Regions from separate parts of the Endozoicomonas sp. genome, predicted to be linked through region 1. Evidence: predicted binding sites of a transcription regulator. Region 1 holds the regulator's gene; the other holds the start of a gene.

Region 1 (8,245 bases):
ATCATGGGCAGCAGTGCATAGAATGCAGGGGCTGGTTCTTTCTTCTCATCGTCAGAACGTTCGATGCCTTCACCGACATGCTCTGCAGCAATATAGCCCTCTTTCAGGTCACAGCGACGCTGCCATACGAAATGAAGGGCTGCAGCCACCAGGGCCATAGGCACAGTAATCCAGGCCTGATAGCCCAGGAAGTATTCGGTAATCTCCAGTCCGGACTGGCTGGCAGCAAAGTTGGCATTAACCTGAGTCACACCGATTTCAAACGCCGCAGGAGAAGCAATAACGGCAACCGCCGAGGCCGGGCTCAAACCGATATTTCTCAGCACTGGATACAGTGTCACCATCAGCAGCAGACCAAGTCCAGTTGCAGAGGTTACAAACATCTGAAGTACTACACTCAGCAGATAGCACAGCGCAAGAACCATATAGGGAGAACGGAAACGGCTGATCGGCTTAACGGCCAGTCGAACCAGGGCTTCTGAAGCACCGATGTGTGACATGTAGCTGGCAAAACCACCACAGGCCATAATGGTCAGACCCAGGCTGGCCATACGGTAGCTGAACACCGAGTTCATCAGTTCAAACAGGTCAAAAGGCATAAAGCCAGTGGCCTTGGCCGCAGGCAGGATATCTTTTACCCCCATCAACGCTGCGGCACTCAGCAAGACAATGCCGGCAATGGCCAGCGAGGCCGACGCGCTGTAGTTCTTCACGATGGCGTATATAACCAGTGCAACCACTGGTATGACGATGAGTATATCCACACGAAACCCTGAAAATGCTTAAATTTCGTGCAGATTATTTCTTGTACTAATGTTTGTAATTGACCAGTGTCAAACAATGATCTAGTACTTTTTTTAAACAATTCCGACAGTCGTTATGACCGAACTCTCAAAGCGGAAAGCACTGATAGCCAACAAAAAAACACAGGTAAACTCATTATTTTCAAACTCTGCACATTTTTTGCTAAAGCTATGGTTTCAGAAACGACTATGGGTTTATAATCAGCCGCACATGGAGAGTAGTCGTAACAACATCCGTGCCAACACTGAGCCGCCTGCGGTTGATCCTTCTGTAGAAACTCATAAGTTTCACCTGCAGCCTCCACGGACAACGAAGTAAAGGTATACGGTTGCCTATGAAGCCTTCCTTACAGCTCAAGATGGGCCAGCAGTTGACCATGACGCCTCAACTGCAACAGGCCATCCGACTGCTACAGCTATCGACACTGGATCTTCAGCAGGAGATTCAGGAAGCTCTGGAATCCAACCCCATGCTGGAGTCCGAAGATAGCCAGACAGAGGACACATCCACCAGCAGTGAAGGAAAGGAAGAACTCGTTGATCTGAGTGAAGCAGCCTCAGAACCTGAGCCGCAGGAGATGGCGGAATGGTCAGAAAGCATTCCAAACGAGCTGCCCGTCGACTCAGCATGGGACGACGTATACTCCAGCCTGCCCGCCAGCAGTGGCGACGATGATTATGACCCCCTGGCGAAATCATCTTCTGTAGAGTCTCTTCAGGATCATCTGGAGTGGCAACTGGATATGGTACCCATGAGTGACCGGGACCGGCTGATTGGCCTTGCCATCATTGAAGCCATTAATCCGGATGGCTATTTAACCTGCTCACTGGATGACCTGTTTGTGTCACTTCAATCCCAGCTGGAAGAGCTGGAGATCGAAGAGGTAAACGTGCTGCAACATCGGGTTCAACAATTCGATCCTGTGGGTTGTGGCAGTTCAGACCTTAAAGAATGCCTGCTGGTCCAGCTCCGTCAGCTTCCCCCATCAACACCTCATTTCAAAAATGCCGAAAAACTGATCACACTTCACCTTGAGTCGCTTGGCACCCGTGACTATGCACGAATCATGCGCAGGGCCAAACTGAAGGAAGACCAGCTGCGTGAAGCCCTCAGCCTGATTCAAAGCTTCAACCCAAAACCTGGCAGCACGATTGATCAGACAGAAGCAGAGTACGTGGTTCCGGATATATCCGTCCGTAAAATCAAGGAACGATGGACTGTCGAACTGAATTCGGATGCACTCCCCAAACTGCGCATTAATAATAATTACGCTTCCATGGTTCAAAGAGCCAATAACAGCCGCGACAATGTGTTCATGAAGAACCACCTGCAGGAAGCCCGCTGGTTTTTGAAAAACCTGCAAAGCCGCAATGAAACGCTGATGAAAGTCGCCAGTCAGATTATCGCCTATCAGCAGGAGTTTCTTGAAAAGGGTGATGAAGCCATGAAGCCCCTGGTGCTGGCGGATATCGCCGAGGCAGTCGGTATGCATGAATCCACCATTTCCCGGGTCACCACCCAGAAGTACATGCATACCCCTCGGGGCGTCTACGAACTCAAGTACTTTTTCTCCAGCCATGTCAGCACAACGGAAGGTGGTGAATGTTCGTCCACAGCGATTCGAGCCCATATCCGCAAGCTCATTGCTGAGGAAACACCACGCAAACCGCTCAGTGATAATAAAATTGCGGCCATACTGGGAGAACAGGGAATCAAGGTAGCCAGGCGAACCATTGCCAAATACCGTGAGTCCATGAATATCCCTCCATCCAATGAGCGAAAGCAGTTAGTCCCCTGAGAATCATAAAGGTCTTGTAAAAGATAAGGTGATGTACAGGACAAAAAGCAGTTTTTTTTGTCTCAGGGCATTCCAAGCTGCATTGACAGTGTTAGAATCGAAGTTAACCAGTTTGAAAAATCCCGCGGACTGGTGATTATCTGGATAATGGGATCAGGAGAGCGTTACATGCAAGTCAACATCAGTGGACATCATGTCGAGGTAACAGAAGCTCTGCACGACTATGTGATCAAGAAACTGGAACGTCTTGCTTCGCATTTTGACCATATCACCAATGTACAGGTGACCCTGAGTGTAGAAAAGCTGGCGCAGAAAGCAGAAGCCATTCTGCATACCCGCGGAGCCGAGATTAATGCGACCGCCGAGCACGAAGACATGTACGCAGCCATTGACCTGCTCTCGGACAAATTGGATCGGCAGCTGGTTAAACAGAAAGAGAAAGCCTTAAACAGGCAACAGGGCGCCAGTGGCCATGCCCTTTGATTTTTCAGGTTGCCATTCTTATTTAGCATGATGATTCATCGCATCCTAACCCCCGAGCGCACCCTTGACGGTGTGCACGGGGCCAGCAAAAAGAAAATTCTGGAATATATCGCTGACCGCATCAGCAGTGAAGTCCCCGAAATCAATGCCAAAGAACTGTTTGAAGCCCTGGTTTCACGGGAGCGTCTTGGCACCACGGGACTGGGATCAGGTGTGGCTATCCCGCACTGCCGCTGTAAAGCCTGTCCGGAGCCGGTTGGCCTATTTATACGACTTGCGGAACCCGTTGACTTTGACTCAGTGGATCGTAAGCCAGTTGATCTGGTTTTCGCATTGATCGTACCAGAGGGGGAAAATCAGGAACATCTGGAGATTTTGAAAGCACTGGCAGAAAAGTTTCATTCCGAAGCTCTTCTTCACACCATTCGTCAAGCAGCTGATGCACAGACATTATACAAAAATTTGTGCTCCTGACCCCTGTTCTTCTTAACTATGAATACATCCCCCTAGAAGCCAGCATTTTCAGTCAGGATTAATCGAGCTACAGACTCCATAAAAAAGCCGCTTACTGGAAGCGGCTTTTTTTTATGATGCTCTCCTATTAACTTCTGTAGGACTTTCGCATTGACAGGCAGCTGTAAAAATTGCTAGATCAGCAAAAAATAGCGGATGTCGTCGTGCGTAGAAAGATAACAAGACCTACAACAGCTGGGTGTGATTTGCCGAAATATACAGGGTTTCTATTGTGTGAGCCGAAATCAGCAACCTGTACTCGCCTTAGTGAGATCGGAGATATGTCACACCACAGCGTTAACCGTTTTCTACAACGTGAAGACTTTGCTCCCAATGACCTTTTCATGGAAGTAGCCGCAAGGCTGATTCTTGATGGGGGCACGCTATCGGTTGATGATACGGTGCTGGATAAGCCGTACAGTAACTACACGGCATTCATCGGCTATCATTACTCGGGCAAGCATCATAAAGCCGTCAAGGGCATTAATCTCATAACGCTCTATTACACCGATATCAAAGGCTATAGCCTTCCTGTCAATTTCCGCATCTATGACTCTGCGGACGGAAAGTCCAAAAATGATTATTTTCTCGAGATGCTGAAAGAAGTACTTGTATGGGGCTTACGACCTGCATTTGTTACGGGGGATTCCTGGTATAGCAGTGCCGCAAACCTGAAGACTGTGAAAAACAACGGTCTGGGTTTTATGTTTGCCGTTAAAAGCAACCGTACTGTTTCTATCCAAAAGGGTGACTACCAACAAGTGCAGAGCCTGGAGATTCCTGAAGAGGGAATAACCGTTTGGCTACGTAATTTTGGTTCTGTGCGTTTGTACCGGACGCGGCTAAAAAACGAGCTGCGCCATTACGTCGTCTACACACCCCATGCTGGATCAGAGGTATCACCACAGGTAGGCTTTAATGAACTTCACCTGCACCATTGGGCGATCGAAGAGTATCACCGGGCGCTGAAACAACTCTGCAGTATTGAGCGCTTTCAGGTGAGAGGAAAGCAGCAGGTCAGGAACCATATTTTTGCCTCTATCTTTGGGTATGCCTGCCTTCAGGCCAAGAAAGTATCTGAATCTCTCAGTAGCATCTATCGCGTTAAGAATGATGCGCTCAAGGATGCTATTTGGGACTTCATTAAGAGCTTCTCTGATGGTAAAGACTGGCTGAGACCATCTTTTATCAGAGCTGTCAATGCGTAAGTTCTATTCTGGTCTCAATTGGACGCAGGTGAGGGAATTGAGTCAGTATATCTTCACTCAGGCTTAACTTTTCAGAATGCCTTCGCATAGTTGGTAAAGTATAAGAGTAACTGTTCATACTCGTCTGGCTAATTACATCATCATCATCCAATGAATGCGGGACTTCATCACCAACATAGAACGTGGAAGGTTGATAGCGCTTTAGGACAGCCTCATGCTTTGCAACTTGCTTTTCAGCAATATCAGCGAATTTCATTTTTTCAGTGACTTCCGCTTCTAATTGCCCCTTTTGAGTTAAAGCCTCTGCCAGTTCATTGGCAAAACGAGTTCGAGTGCCTGATTTACTGGTTACTTCTGCTTCTGCTCTAACTATCTCTGCTTCCAGACCATCTCCCTTACTAACCTCGTCTTGAAGCATCTTTGTAACTTTAGTCTTAGTATCGGTTTTAGCCTGTACTCGAAGCTCCTCATTAAAAAGCTTGAGAGCTTCAGACGTAGGCTTGCCTGCCATGTTTGTACCAAAGTCTGGATTGTTGATCTCCACAATCATGCCTTGATACTTTTCCAACTTTGCCTTGTGCTCACTAAAATCAGCCTCTGCTTTATGCAGCATCTGAATGGCTGCACTTTCCTTAGCTTTCGCGTCTTCGAGTGATTCAGCAATTTGACTAATCCTTGTTGATAGAAGCTCTATCTCTTCTTGTTTATGCTCAGCAACTCGTTTGCATTCAGCCTCCTCAAGTTGATAAGTTCGAATTTCAGTCTGGATCGCTTCTACTAGTTCACTTTCAGTAGTTTCTGCAGCAACCTTCAGTGTTTGTTTACTTGCTCCAGTAGAATTTTTACTTGACTCACGATCAGCTTTTATTCGTAACTATTCAGCACCCAGCAAAGGCGTATTGTTGTAATTTCGAACCGCTTTAAGAAGCGCCTGAAATATGTTCAACCCCTGCTTTTTAGCAGATGATAAATAGCTTCGGATTCGGGTAAACATGGTACCTCCGTCTTCACTTCTGAAGCAGCCTGAGATCTTCTGCTTAAGTTTGGCCATCCTGGCATCACGTTCACTGCCATTGTTATCGAAGGGAATTGAAAAGTCCGACATGAAGCGCAACGTTTCAACCTTAAACTCAATAAGCCTTTTGAACAGGTTGTAGGCCTTGGTATTCCTGACCTTCTTACGTCCAAGCACCTGTCGTTGTTTTTCCATATAAGCGGTTTCCTTCGTGAGAGCCCTTTGAAGGATTTGGTCGTATATCGTCTCAATGCGAAGCTGTATTGCACCAGGCATTTGAGTCAGACCGGCTGCTTTGTATTTCTTGCAGAAGTGCCAGGAGAGCGTAAGCAATTTCATCAGCCGCAGAGCCAGCTTATTCGCATCCCTATCGACAACTCCCTGAAGCTCTCTCAGATGATGGGCATTACAAAGCACATGCACTGCCGCATAGGCAAAGTAGGACTTCCAATGATCGTGAACCAGAATGCCTGCAAAAGTCAGCAGGATGCCCATTGCATCCATTGCTTCACAACCTCGCCTTTCTGAGAGGTAGTAAAGCGTCCATTGGTCATCTCGCATAATGTGTAACCACCACAGTGAACCGTCAACCCGCATGCCAGTTTCATCCGCTCCTGCAACCGGACTTTCTTGTAAAGCATCGCGGATACTCTGCTCAGTAGAGGCCAGGTTCTCATGGGTATAGGCAACAAAATTGGCAACAGAGCCTGCGCTGACACTCATGCAATAAATAGTATTGAAATACTCAGACACCCGGTGATATGGGATGAAGTGATACTGGTTTAAATGAACAGCCATTGCCTGAGTCACTTCTCCGTATTGAGCAGCGGCTTTCACTCCTTGGGGAAACTCAGCGGTGTTCCGTTTACCACAAGGACATACTTTAACGTCTGCCCAGTACGCGGTAACTTCAAATTCTCCGGGTCTACCTGGATCAAAAACCTGTCGCTCAATGTATTTGGTGGGTTTAATATCGATAAGCGAAGACTGGCAACAGCAACATTTTTCAACCTTCAGATGCCTGACATAATCGGGTAAGGCGACACGTCTCAAACAAGAGCCTTGATGACCTTTCTGGCCACCTGGTTTATTGCCTGAAGATGGTCTAAGGCTTTTGGGGTTCGGTGTTTCCTGTGAGGAGCAGGGGGCTTCTTTGGAAGATGTATCACCTTTATCACTCCCTTTTTTACTGGGCTTTTGATAACCATCTGACGATGGTGGCTTACTACTGTTTTGACTGTTTTTATTAACCCTTTCTTCCAGTTCGCTGCAACGTTCCCGTAAAAGCGCATTCTCGGTCCGAAGCTCTTCATTCTCTTTAAGGAGAGCTTCGGTAAACGGAGTAGCTGGGAAGTCTGGTTCCATACTGGAGATTTGTTAGAAAAATTGAGTATAAGATGATGGTCGAAAAATCAGAAAATTCCAGATTTATATGAAGGGTGCTGAATAGTTACTTTTATTCTTTTCTCTTTCTCAAGTTTAGCTTCTAGCATCTCAACTTTTTGCTTTTGACGCTCATAAGCTGCAACAGCTTTCTTTTCTTTGGCCTCAGCCTTAGAAAGATCTTTCATTTTTGCAGTGTGGTCAGTCATTAAAGTCTGAACCGATTCAGAAACCTCAATTTTTCTCGAAAACAGGCTCTTAAAGTTTTTGAATGCAGATGGAATAGTCTCCGTAAAAAATGGTTTTACACGATCAGAAAAGAATTTTCTAATCGTCCATCTCCACCCTTTTCCAGACTCACTGCTCATGACCTCCTGATCCTGTGCATCAGATAATTCAGGCATAGATTGAGTTGATTGAAGGGGTGTGTAAAAAGTTGAGTTTGAGACATCATTTCCTGTAGACATATCACTACTCCTTGTTGACATGTTAAGTCGTTCAATATACTGAATACTCTTCAATAGTTTTGAACTTATAAAGTTATCATTATTTTTTTATCACCCAGAATAATCAGACTTAAACAACCGTTTAATCCCCCCTGAATAAACCGAGCAGGAGTACAATAACGCCATCAACAGGAAAAGTTCAAAACAACGCTGTTAGAATTACTAACAAATAAATCTCACTTATTAAATAGAATTAAACATTTCTTCAAACTTCAAATAGACGCACCTCAACAGTTCTACACTAGCGATCTATCATTTTCTTTCTCACATAACTATTGGTGATGGTGATCTTCCCTACCTGAATAGACTCCATTTTCTGGAGGACTGAGAACTTTCTTAGCTACAAGCTAAGAATTCGGAATATACTCTGGACCTTCAAAACACACTAAATAAACCTTACCTACCCTCCCAAGATGGATGCTATCTTTTGCTTATAAAGCTAACATCATAAAATGCAGATAACCTATTACAACCAGCACAGATAACAGAGACACGTAAAATAGAAGGGAACCACCATGAAACTCGTCATCATCAG
Region 2 (8,245 bases), 1.9 Mb from region 1:
TCTGTACCCGGGTTAACTACCTTGTAGACCTCGGTTTGAAGGTAAAGGTTTTCTTTATCCGGGTTGGAGACCACCACATCCTGCCGCGGCAGCTGGTCTGGCTTGAAGTAGACGATCATACGATCAAGAGACATGGTTGCCAGCGCTTGTGAGCTGGCGATAAGAGTCGCCAGCAGGCAGGCTCCACTGGCAATGCGTTTCATGAACATATAATGGTAATTCCGGTTTGCCCTGGACCAAACTTTACTGAGTTGCTTTTTAGCGCTTGAGACGACAGGGGATGAACACTGTTACCCCTATTCTATTGTCCAGAGAAATAATCTCAAATGGGTTTTTCTGTCAGTATATCCAAAACCCACTGATTACTCTGCATGAATTAGAAGGGTCGCTGGCTGCTTTGAACCCTGAAAACCCACCTCAGGCTGTGCGATCAGTTTTCGAGTACTGTTGCGACAGTCTTTTTCAACACCAAATGCCGCTGATGGCTGTTCAGTAATCCAGATTTCACGTTCAGGCTCGGTTACTTTCAGATCAATGCCCCGGATGCCATTGGCAGCAAGGCTGAACTGGGAGAGGCCACGACCTGAGATGCAAAGGGAAACCGGGCGGTCAAAGCTCAGAGTATTCGTTGGGATAATGATCGGATTACCTTCTTCATCGGTTGCGTTTTCATCCACAATGGCAACCAGTGACTCTAAAGAAGGATATACAATCAGTGTGATAGAAAATGAGCCTGAAGAGGTTTTTCCCAGCTTTCCTTGGGTGCCTGCCTCAGTTTCTGTCACCATAGTGACGGCAAAGGTAACAGAAAATAAAAGAGCCCCAATTCTCTGAAGGACTGTTTCCTGCTTAAATAATGGAATCCGTTCCACGCTTTTGCTACCTTGCTAAATCGTTATTAGTTCAGTATCGGTAGCAGCCACCAGCTCTTAATGTTAAATACTGGCAGACTTGATTATATTGGGGGACTGATTTTTCAAACCTTAAGAAATACTTTCTGAATAACTCCCCTATTTCTGGTGTTCCAAAGCCATGCTCCCCCTTTCCCTTCTGATTCTGGGTCATACTTGGACGAAAGCGGAGCATCTAAGCTGGGGAGTTATTAAAGAATAATATCTAAACGGTCAGCTCTTCCTCCTCTGAAGACTCTGAAGGTTCAAGGTTCAGCTCCTTGATCTTACGGGTAAGCGTATTCCGCCCCCAACCCAGTAGCTCAGCAGCATCCTTTTTGCGTCCACCGGTATAGGCCAGGGCTGACTCGATAACGATGGTTTCAAAAGCAGGCACTGCCTGATCAAGGATACCCACATGGCCTGCGGCCAGCTCACGATCACACCATTGGCGAAAAAGCTGCTCCCAACTTCCGAAGCCCGTAATTGCTCCCTGGTCATTATCTCCTTTATTCATCAGCTCTGGAGGCAGGTCAGAAAGCAGCACTTCCCGGCCTGAAGCCATTACCGTTAACCACCGGCAGGTATTTTCCAGTTGCCGGACATTACCAGGCCAATCCAGAGAGCTGATATAATTGGCAGCTTCCGTGTGAAGAATCTTGGGCTCCACGTCCAACTCTTTCCCCGCCTTATCAAGGAAGAAACGCGCCAGCCTTGGAATATCTTCACGCCGATCCTTAAGCCTTGGCAGATGTACCCGGATAACGTTCAGTCGGTGAAAAAGGTCTTCACGGAACTTGCCTTCTTCAACCAGTTTTTCAAGATTCTGGTGAGTTGCTGCAATAATCCGAACATCGGCCTTTACCGGTGTGTGTCCACCGACCCGATAAAATTCACCATCGGCAAGTACCCGTAACAATCGGGTCTGAGTATCTGCGGGCATATCTCCAATCTCATCCAGAAACAGCGTACCGCCTCCTGCCTGCTCAAAACGCCCACGTCGCATGCCACCCGCACCGGTAAATGCGCCTTTTTCATGACCAAAGAGTTCAGACTCAATCAGGTCACGGGGAATGGCTGCCATATTCAGTGCAATAAAAGATCGATCTGCCCGTGGGCTATGTCGATGCAACGCCCTGGCCACCAGCTCCTTACCCGTTCCTGATTCACCATTAATCAGCACCGTAATGTTGGAATGAGACAGACGGCCAATGGCACGGAATACTTCCTGCATGGCAGGGGCTTCACCAATAATCTCCGTTGACTCTTCTTCCTGCAGAGATGCCTCCGGAATCAGCGCTTCAGCCAATTGCTGCTGGCGATGCTCCTGCCCACGCTTAACCAGTGCCACAGCCTCATCAATATCAAAAGGCTTGGGCAGGTATTCAAATGCACCGCTCTGGTAAGATGACACCGCACTGTCGAGGTCAGAATGAGCGGTCATGATAATAACGGGCACATCGGGTTTCTGATCATGAACCGCCTTCAGCAGCTCCAGACCATTCATGCCTGGCATGCGAACATCGCTGATCAACACTGACGGCTCACTTTGCTCCAGCGCAGCCAGCACTTTTTCCGGCGCATCAAAGGACTGCGTTTCAATGCCTTCTGAATTCAGGGCTCGCTCCAGAACCCAGCGTATCGCCTGATCATCATCCACGATCCAGACTTTGGAATTCAAACTCATACTTCACTCCTGTGACATGTCCATCGAAAGCGGTAAATAGACATTGAATACGGTTTCGCCTGGTTTACTCTCACACTCAACCAGTCCCTGATGTAAACTGATTATCGACTGCGCCATGGGTAATCCAAGACCTGTGCCATCTGCACGACCACTGATCATGGGATAAAAAATATTTTCAATCAGTTCTGTGGGAATACCTGGCCCATTATCAATAATGGATAAATGGCAGACCAATCTTCGTCGCTGGGTGCCAATCGTAAACTGTCGTGCAATACGGGTTCGCAATGTAATCAAACCTTCAGAACGCGGCATTGCCTGATCTATGGCCTGCATGGCATTACGCACCAGGTTCAGGATGGCCTGTATCAATCGCTCAAAATCACCCGGGATATCTGGAATACTTGGGTCGTAGTCCCGTTTGAGCCTGAGCTCTCCCCCAGTTTCTGCATTAATTAACTGCATCACCCTTTCAAGTACTTCATGAATATTGAGGTCTTCCATCTTTGGTGGCTGCAGGGGACCCAGCATCTGGTCGACCAGATCACGCAGTCGATCAGCTTCCTGAATAATGATTTCGGTAAACTCTTTCAGCCCTTTATCGTCCAGTTCTCTGGCCAGAAGCTGAGCCGCACCACGAATTCCACCCAGTGGATTCTTCACTTCATGAGCCAGACCTCGCACCAGAATACGGGAGGTTTCCTGCTTGGCAATCAGCGACTCTTCTCGTGTAATCTTTTGAACACGGTCACGAGGATTGATTTCCAGAAGCAGCCTTGCTTCTCCACAGGCTATGGGTGAAATACTGTAATCGACATTAATCATTTCCCCATTGATGGGAAAGTCGGTTTCCCGGCGTGTGAACTGCTGATGCTGACTTAGACTGCGATCCAGATCAGCCCTGAAATTGTCTTCAGGAATCACGGTAGTAACTGGCTGGTTAAGCACCCGTTTCAAGCTGGTATCCAGCAGGGTTTCTGCAGCAGGGTTCAGGGTAATCACCCTGAATTCCTGGTCCAGCACCATCACCACAGTATTCAGGTTATCCAGAATGATGTTTTGCATAGTTCCTGTTTCAGGGATCATCTCAGGTAAAAGCTGCTTCATGGTCTCATGGTCAAGTCTTGTTATTGCTGTTGTCGTCTCGTTTTAATGAGAAATAGCATCAGGTATCGTGAATGCAAAAATCAAACCATCCTTCAAAGACTGGCCTCTCTTTAGCGATAATTTCCTGAACTACCCCACATCCTATCTCTTAAGCCCGATTCAATTGGCTCTTTTCAATGTGATGGCTGAAAGTTAATTCCATTTTATTAACTTTTAGACGCACCATAATAGTGCGCTTATATATTCAGAGCATCAAGTTTATTGACGATACAAGCAAGGTTTGAAAACAGGGTTATCAGGAGAGGTTGTTAGAGTAAGGAGGAAGTATCAGCTTGATACTCCCCTTTTTGGTGCAAAAGGTACTTTAAATCAGGGTGAAGGGGGGTTTATAGAAACTGCAGGTTTGAACGTCGTGCGATGCACATGGATGGTATTGTTAGAGGACTGAACCACTTTTTTCCGGTTATCTACAATTTCTACTGTCAGAGTATGGGTGCCTCGATCTATATTCTTGAGTTCAAAGCTTAACTTTCGCTTGGACTCACCAACTACATCACCATCCAGCAATAAACGAATCCTGTGACCTGAAAGAACTCTTGGTTCAGTAGCGATTCTCACCGTAAAGTTCCCCTGGCTTCGCACTGTGGCATCGTTGGCAGGCTCTACAATTTCCAGAAGAGAATACATCTCTTCACTCTCTTCTTGCGATGATACTGATGATCCGGGCCTACTGGTTGGAACTGAAGACATAGGAGTAATAGGCCGCAACTGAACTTCTTCACTGGGTTGGTCCGCAGGACGAGAGTCAGTGAAGATAATGTTTCCATCCTTATCCACCGTCTTGTAAATAGCGGCCAATGCCAAGTCCGCTAAGATCATTGGCAGAATAACTGCCAGAAAAGACTGTACCATTGCCTTTTTTATATTCATGAGCCTCTTGCTCCGGATGAAGTCTTACACGACTTATATCGCGTCGATCTTAGGTTAGCTTAATGGCTACCAATACTATTTAACAGGGAAAATCGATACTGACAATTAACACGGTACTGGCTCGCGATATTGCCAGCATACAGCCCGTCCATGGGCATAAAAAAGCCAGAGCTATCGCTCTGGCTTGAGGTAAACAACAATTTTTCAGAAAGTCTATAAGGATGCTTTAGACAGAGTAGTACAGATCAAACTCTACAGGGTGAGTAGTCTGGCTCACGGCAAGGCACTCTTCCTTCTTGAGTTCGATGTAACCATCGATCATGTCATCAGTAAATACACCACCAGCAGTCAGGAACTCACGATCAGCATCCAGGGCAGCCAGAGCTTCTTCGAAGCTGGTAGAAACTGTTGGGATCTCAGCAGCTTCTTCTGGTGGCAGATCGTACAGGTCCTTATCAGCAGCATCACCAGGATGGATCTTGTTCTTGATTCCGTCCAGACCAGCCATCATCAGGGCAGCAAAAGCCAGATATGGGTTGGCAGTCGGGTCAGGGAAACGCACTTCGATACGACGGGCCTTAGGGCTATTCACGTATGGAATACGGATAGAAGCAGAACGATTACGGGCAGAGTAAGCCAGCATTACCGGGGCTTCAAAACCTGGGATCAGACGCTTGTAAGAGTTGGTAGAAGCATTGGCGAATGCATTGATCGCCTTAGCATGCTTGATAACACCACCAATGTAGTACAGCGCTTCTTCAGACAGACCGGCATAGCCGTCACCAGCAAACAGGTTGTCACCGTTCTTGGACAGAGACATATGAACGTGCATGCCAGAACCATTGTCGCCTACCAGTGGCTTCGGCATGAAGGTAGCCGTTTTGCCATAAGCATGAGCAACGTTATGCACTGCATACTTCAGAATTTGAACTTCGTCAGCCTTCTTCACCAGAGTGTTGAATTTAACACCGATTTCACACTGACCAGCAGTACCTACTTCGTGGTGATGAACTTCAACGTCCAGACCCTGTGCTTCCATGGCATCGCACATCGCAGCACGCAGGTCATGCAGGGAGTCAACTGGTGGAACCGGGAAGTATCCGCCCTTCACTTTTGGACGGTGACCGATATTACCGCCTTCAAATTTGGCGTTGGAAGACCATGCAGCTTCTTCAGAGTTCACTTCGTAAGAAGCTCCAGAGATATCAACACTCCACTTAACGTCGTCAAAAACGAAGAACTCTGGCTCAGGACCAAAGAAAGCGGTGTCGGCAATTCCGGTAGACTTCAGGTACTCTTCAGCACGCTTGGCAACAGAGCGTGGGTCACGCTCATAACCTTGCATGGTGGATGGCTCAACGATGTCACAGCGCAGGTTAAGAGTAGCCGCCTCAGTGAATGGATCGATGGTAGCTGTACTGTCGTCAGGCATTAGAATCATGTCAGACTCATTAATGCCCTTCCAGCCAGCAATAGAGGAACCGTCGAACATCTTGCCGACTTCGAAGAATTCGTCGTCTATTTCACCAATAGGAATCGATACGTGCTGCTCTTTACCCTTGGTATCGGTGAAACGCAGATCAACCCACTTAACGTCATGTTCCTTAATCAGGCTAAGAGTCTTCGACATTTATTATTTCCTCCAGAGGACAAACACCGCACTGGCGACGAATGTATTCGGATCAGGCGGTTTACTGATCAATCTCTTTGCTTCCAGGTCTCATCAACCAGCAGCAGCTAAAGAAATACGCTTGCTGGAGCTATAGCAATAGCTATGCCACATTTTGCAACTCCACCAGATGGGATGGGCAAAATTAGTGCTCTTCGTTGAAAAATCTGAAAAAAGGTAAAAAGTGACCAAAAAACAGCCAGCTACCGACCCAGCCAGTAAGGTTATTGTTCACTTTAACGCCTTCAGGTTATCCAAGGCACATCATCCTCCCGACTCTCACGCACCTGAATAAGGCATGGCGCAGTGAGACCAGAAAGCAAAACACCCACTTTAGTGCAAGAAAAGAATACCGCGCACCAAATAGGTGCGAAATGGTTTTCAAAACACCCATCTCACAAAACAGCGGCAGACAGTGTACCCCCTTTGAAATAGGATTTGCAGTTTTACTTACACGTATAGAGACATATACCAACCCTGCCTTGATAAACCTGCTTTTCAGAGTCCTTCTCTACGGACGTTTGAGCCCTAAAGCCAGTCTTTATCACAAGGGTGTCCAGAGCACCTGGTTATTCGGTATAATGCACAATGAATTAATGTTTTAACGTAACTATTCAGCACCCTTCATATAAATCTGGAATTTTCTGATTTTTCGACCATCATCTTATACTCAATTTTTCTAACAAATCTCCAGTATGGAACCAGACTTCCCAGCTACTCCGTTTACCGAAGCTCTCCTTAAAGAGAATGAAGAGCTTCGGACCGAGAATGCGCTTTTACGGGAACGTTGCAGCGAACTGGAAGAAAGGGTTAATAAAAACAGTCAAAACAGTAGTAAGCCACCATCGTCAGATGGTTATCAAAAGCCCAGTAAAAAAGGGAGTGATAAAGGTGATACATCTTCCAAAGAAGCCCCCTGCTCCTCACAGGAAACACCGAACCCCAAAAGCCTTAGACCATCTTCAGGCAATAAACCAGGTGGCCAGAAAGGTCATCAAGGCTCTTGTTTGAGACGTGTCGCCTTACCCGATTATGTCAGGCATCTGAAGGTTGAAAAATGTTGCTGTTGCCAGTCTTCGCTTATCGATATTAAACCCACCAAATACATTGAGCGACAGGTTTTTGATCCAGGTAGACCCGGAGAATTTGAAGTTACCGCGTACTGGGCAGACGTTAAAGTATGTCCTTGTGGTAAACGGAACACCGCTGAGTTTCCCCAAGGAGTGAAAGCCGCTGCTCAATACGGAGAAGTGACTCAGGCAATGGCTGTTCATTTAAACCAGTATCACTTCATCCCATATCACCGGGTGTCTGAGTATTTCAATACTATTTATTGCATGAGTGTCAGCGCAGGCTCTGTTGCCAATTTTGTTGCCTATACCCATGAGAACCTGGCCTCTACTGAGCAGAGTATCCGCGATGCTTTACAAGAAAGTCCGGTTGCAGGAGCGGATGAAACTGGCATGCGGGTTGACGGTTCACTGTGGTGGTTACACATTATGCGAGATGACCAATGGACGCTTTACTACCTCTCAGAAAGGCGAGGTTGTGAAGCAATGGATGCAATGGGCATCCTGCTGACTTTTGCAGGCATTCTGGTTCACGATCATTGGAAGTCCTACTTTGCCTATGCGGCAGTGCATGTGCTTTGTAATGCCCATCATCTGAGAGAGCTTCAGGGAGTTGTCGATAGGGATGCGAATAAGCTGGCTCTGCGGCTGATGAAATTGCTTACGCTCTCCTGGCACTTCTGCAAGAAATACAAAGCAGCCGGTCTGACTCAAATGCCTGGTGCAATACAGCTTCGCATTGAGACGATATACGACCAAATCCTTCAAAGGGCTCTCACGAAGGAAACCGCTTATATGGAAAAACAACGACAGGTGCTTGGACGTAAGAAGGTCAGGAATACCAAGGCCTACAACCTGTTCAAAAGGCTTATTGAGTTTAAGGTTGAAACGTTGC

Evidence for each region. The regulator sigma-54, encoded in region 1, starts transcription at its own class of promoters, with help from an activator protein. The targets are predictions, from matches to a motif close to TGGCACNNNNNTTGCTNT.
Region 2: glnA (glutamate--ammonia ligase) is a predicted target of sigma-54. The motif match lies at 6,374-6,391, and genes of this name have one in related genera.

What each region holds. Positions count from the first base shown of each region.
Region 1 is NZ_OZ239981.1:5,914,638-5,922,882, reverse strand. It holds gene dcuC (C4-dicarboxylate transporter DcuC) at 1-764, opposite strand, end outside; gene ACOCLE_RS26170 (RNA polymerase factor sigma-54) at 1,139-2,602, shown strand; gene hpf (ribosome hibernation-promoting factor, HPF/YfiA family) at 2,771-3,085, shown strand; gene ACOCLE_RS26160 (PTS sugar transporter subunit IIA) at 3,113-3,559, shown strand; gene ACOCLE_RS26155 (transposase) at 3,763-4,806, shown strand; gene ACOCLE_RS26150 (hypothetical protein) at 4,796-5,419, opposite strand; gene tnpC (IS66 family transposase) at 5,681-7,186, opposite strand; gene ACOCLE_RS26140 (hypothetical protein) at 7,234-7,671, opposite strand; gene rapZ (RNase adapter RapZ) at 8,226-8,245, shown strand, end outside.
Region 2 is NZ_OZ239981.1:3,968,134-3,976,378, forward strand. It holds gene ACOCLE_RS17900 (molecular chaperone) at 1-209, opposite strand, end outside; gene ACOCLE_RS17905 (hypothetical protein) at 363-872, opposite strand; gene glnG (nitrogen regulation protein NR(I)) at 1,117-2,577, opposite strand; gene glnL (nitrogen regulation protein NR(II)) at 2,581-3,639, opposite strand; gene ACOCLE_RS17920 (DUF4124 domain-containing protein) at 4,051-4,611, opposite strand; gene glnA (glutamate--ammonia ligase) at 4,838-6,241, opposite strand; gene tnpC (IS66 family transposase) at 6,976-8,245, shown strand, end outside.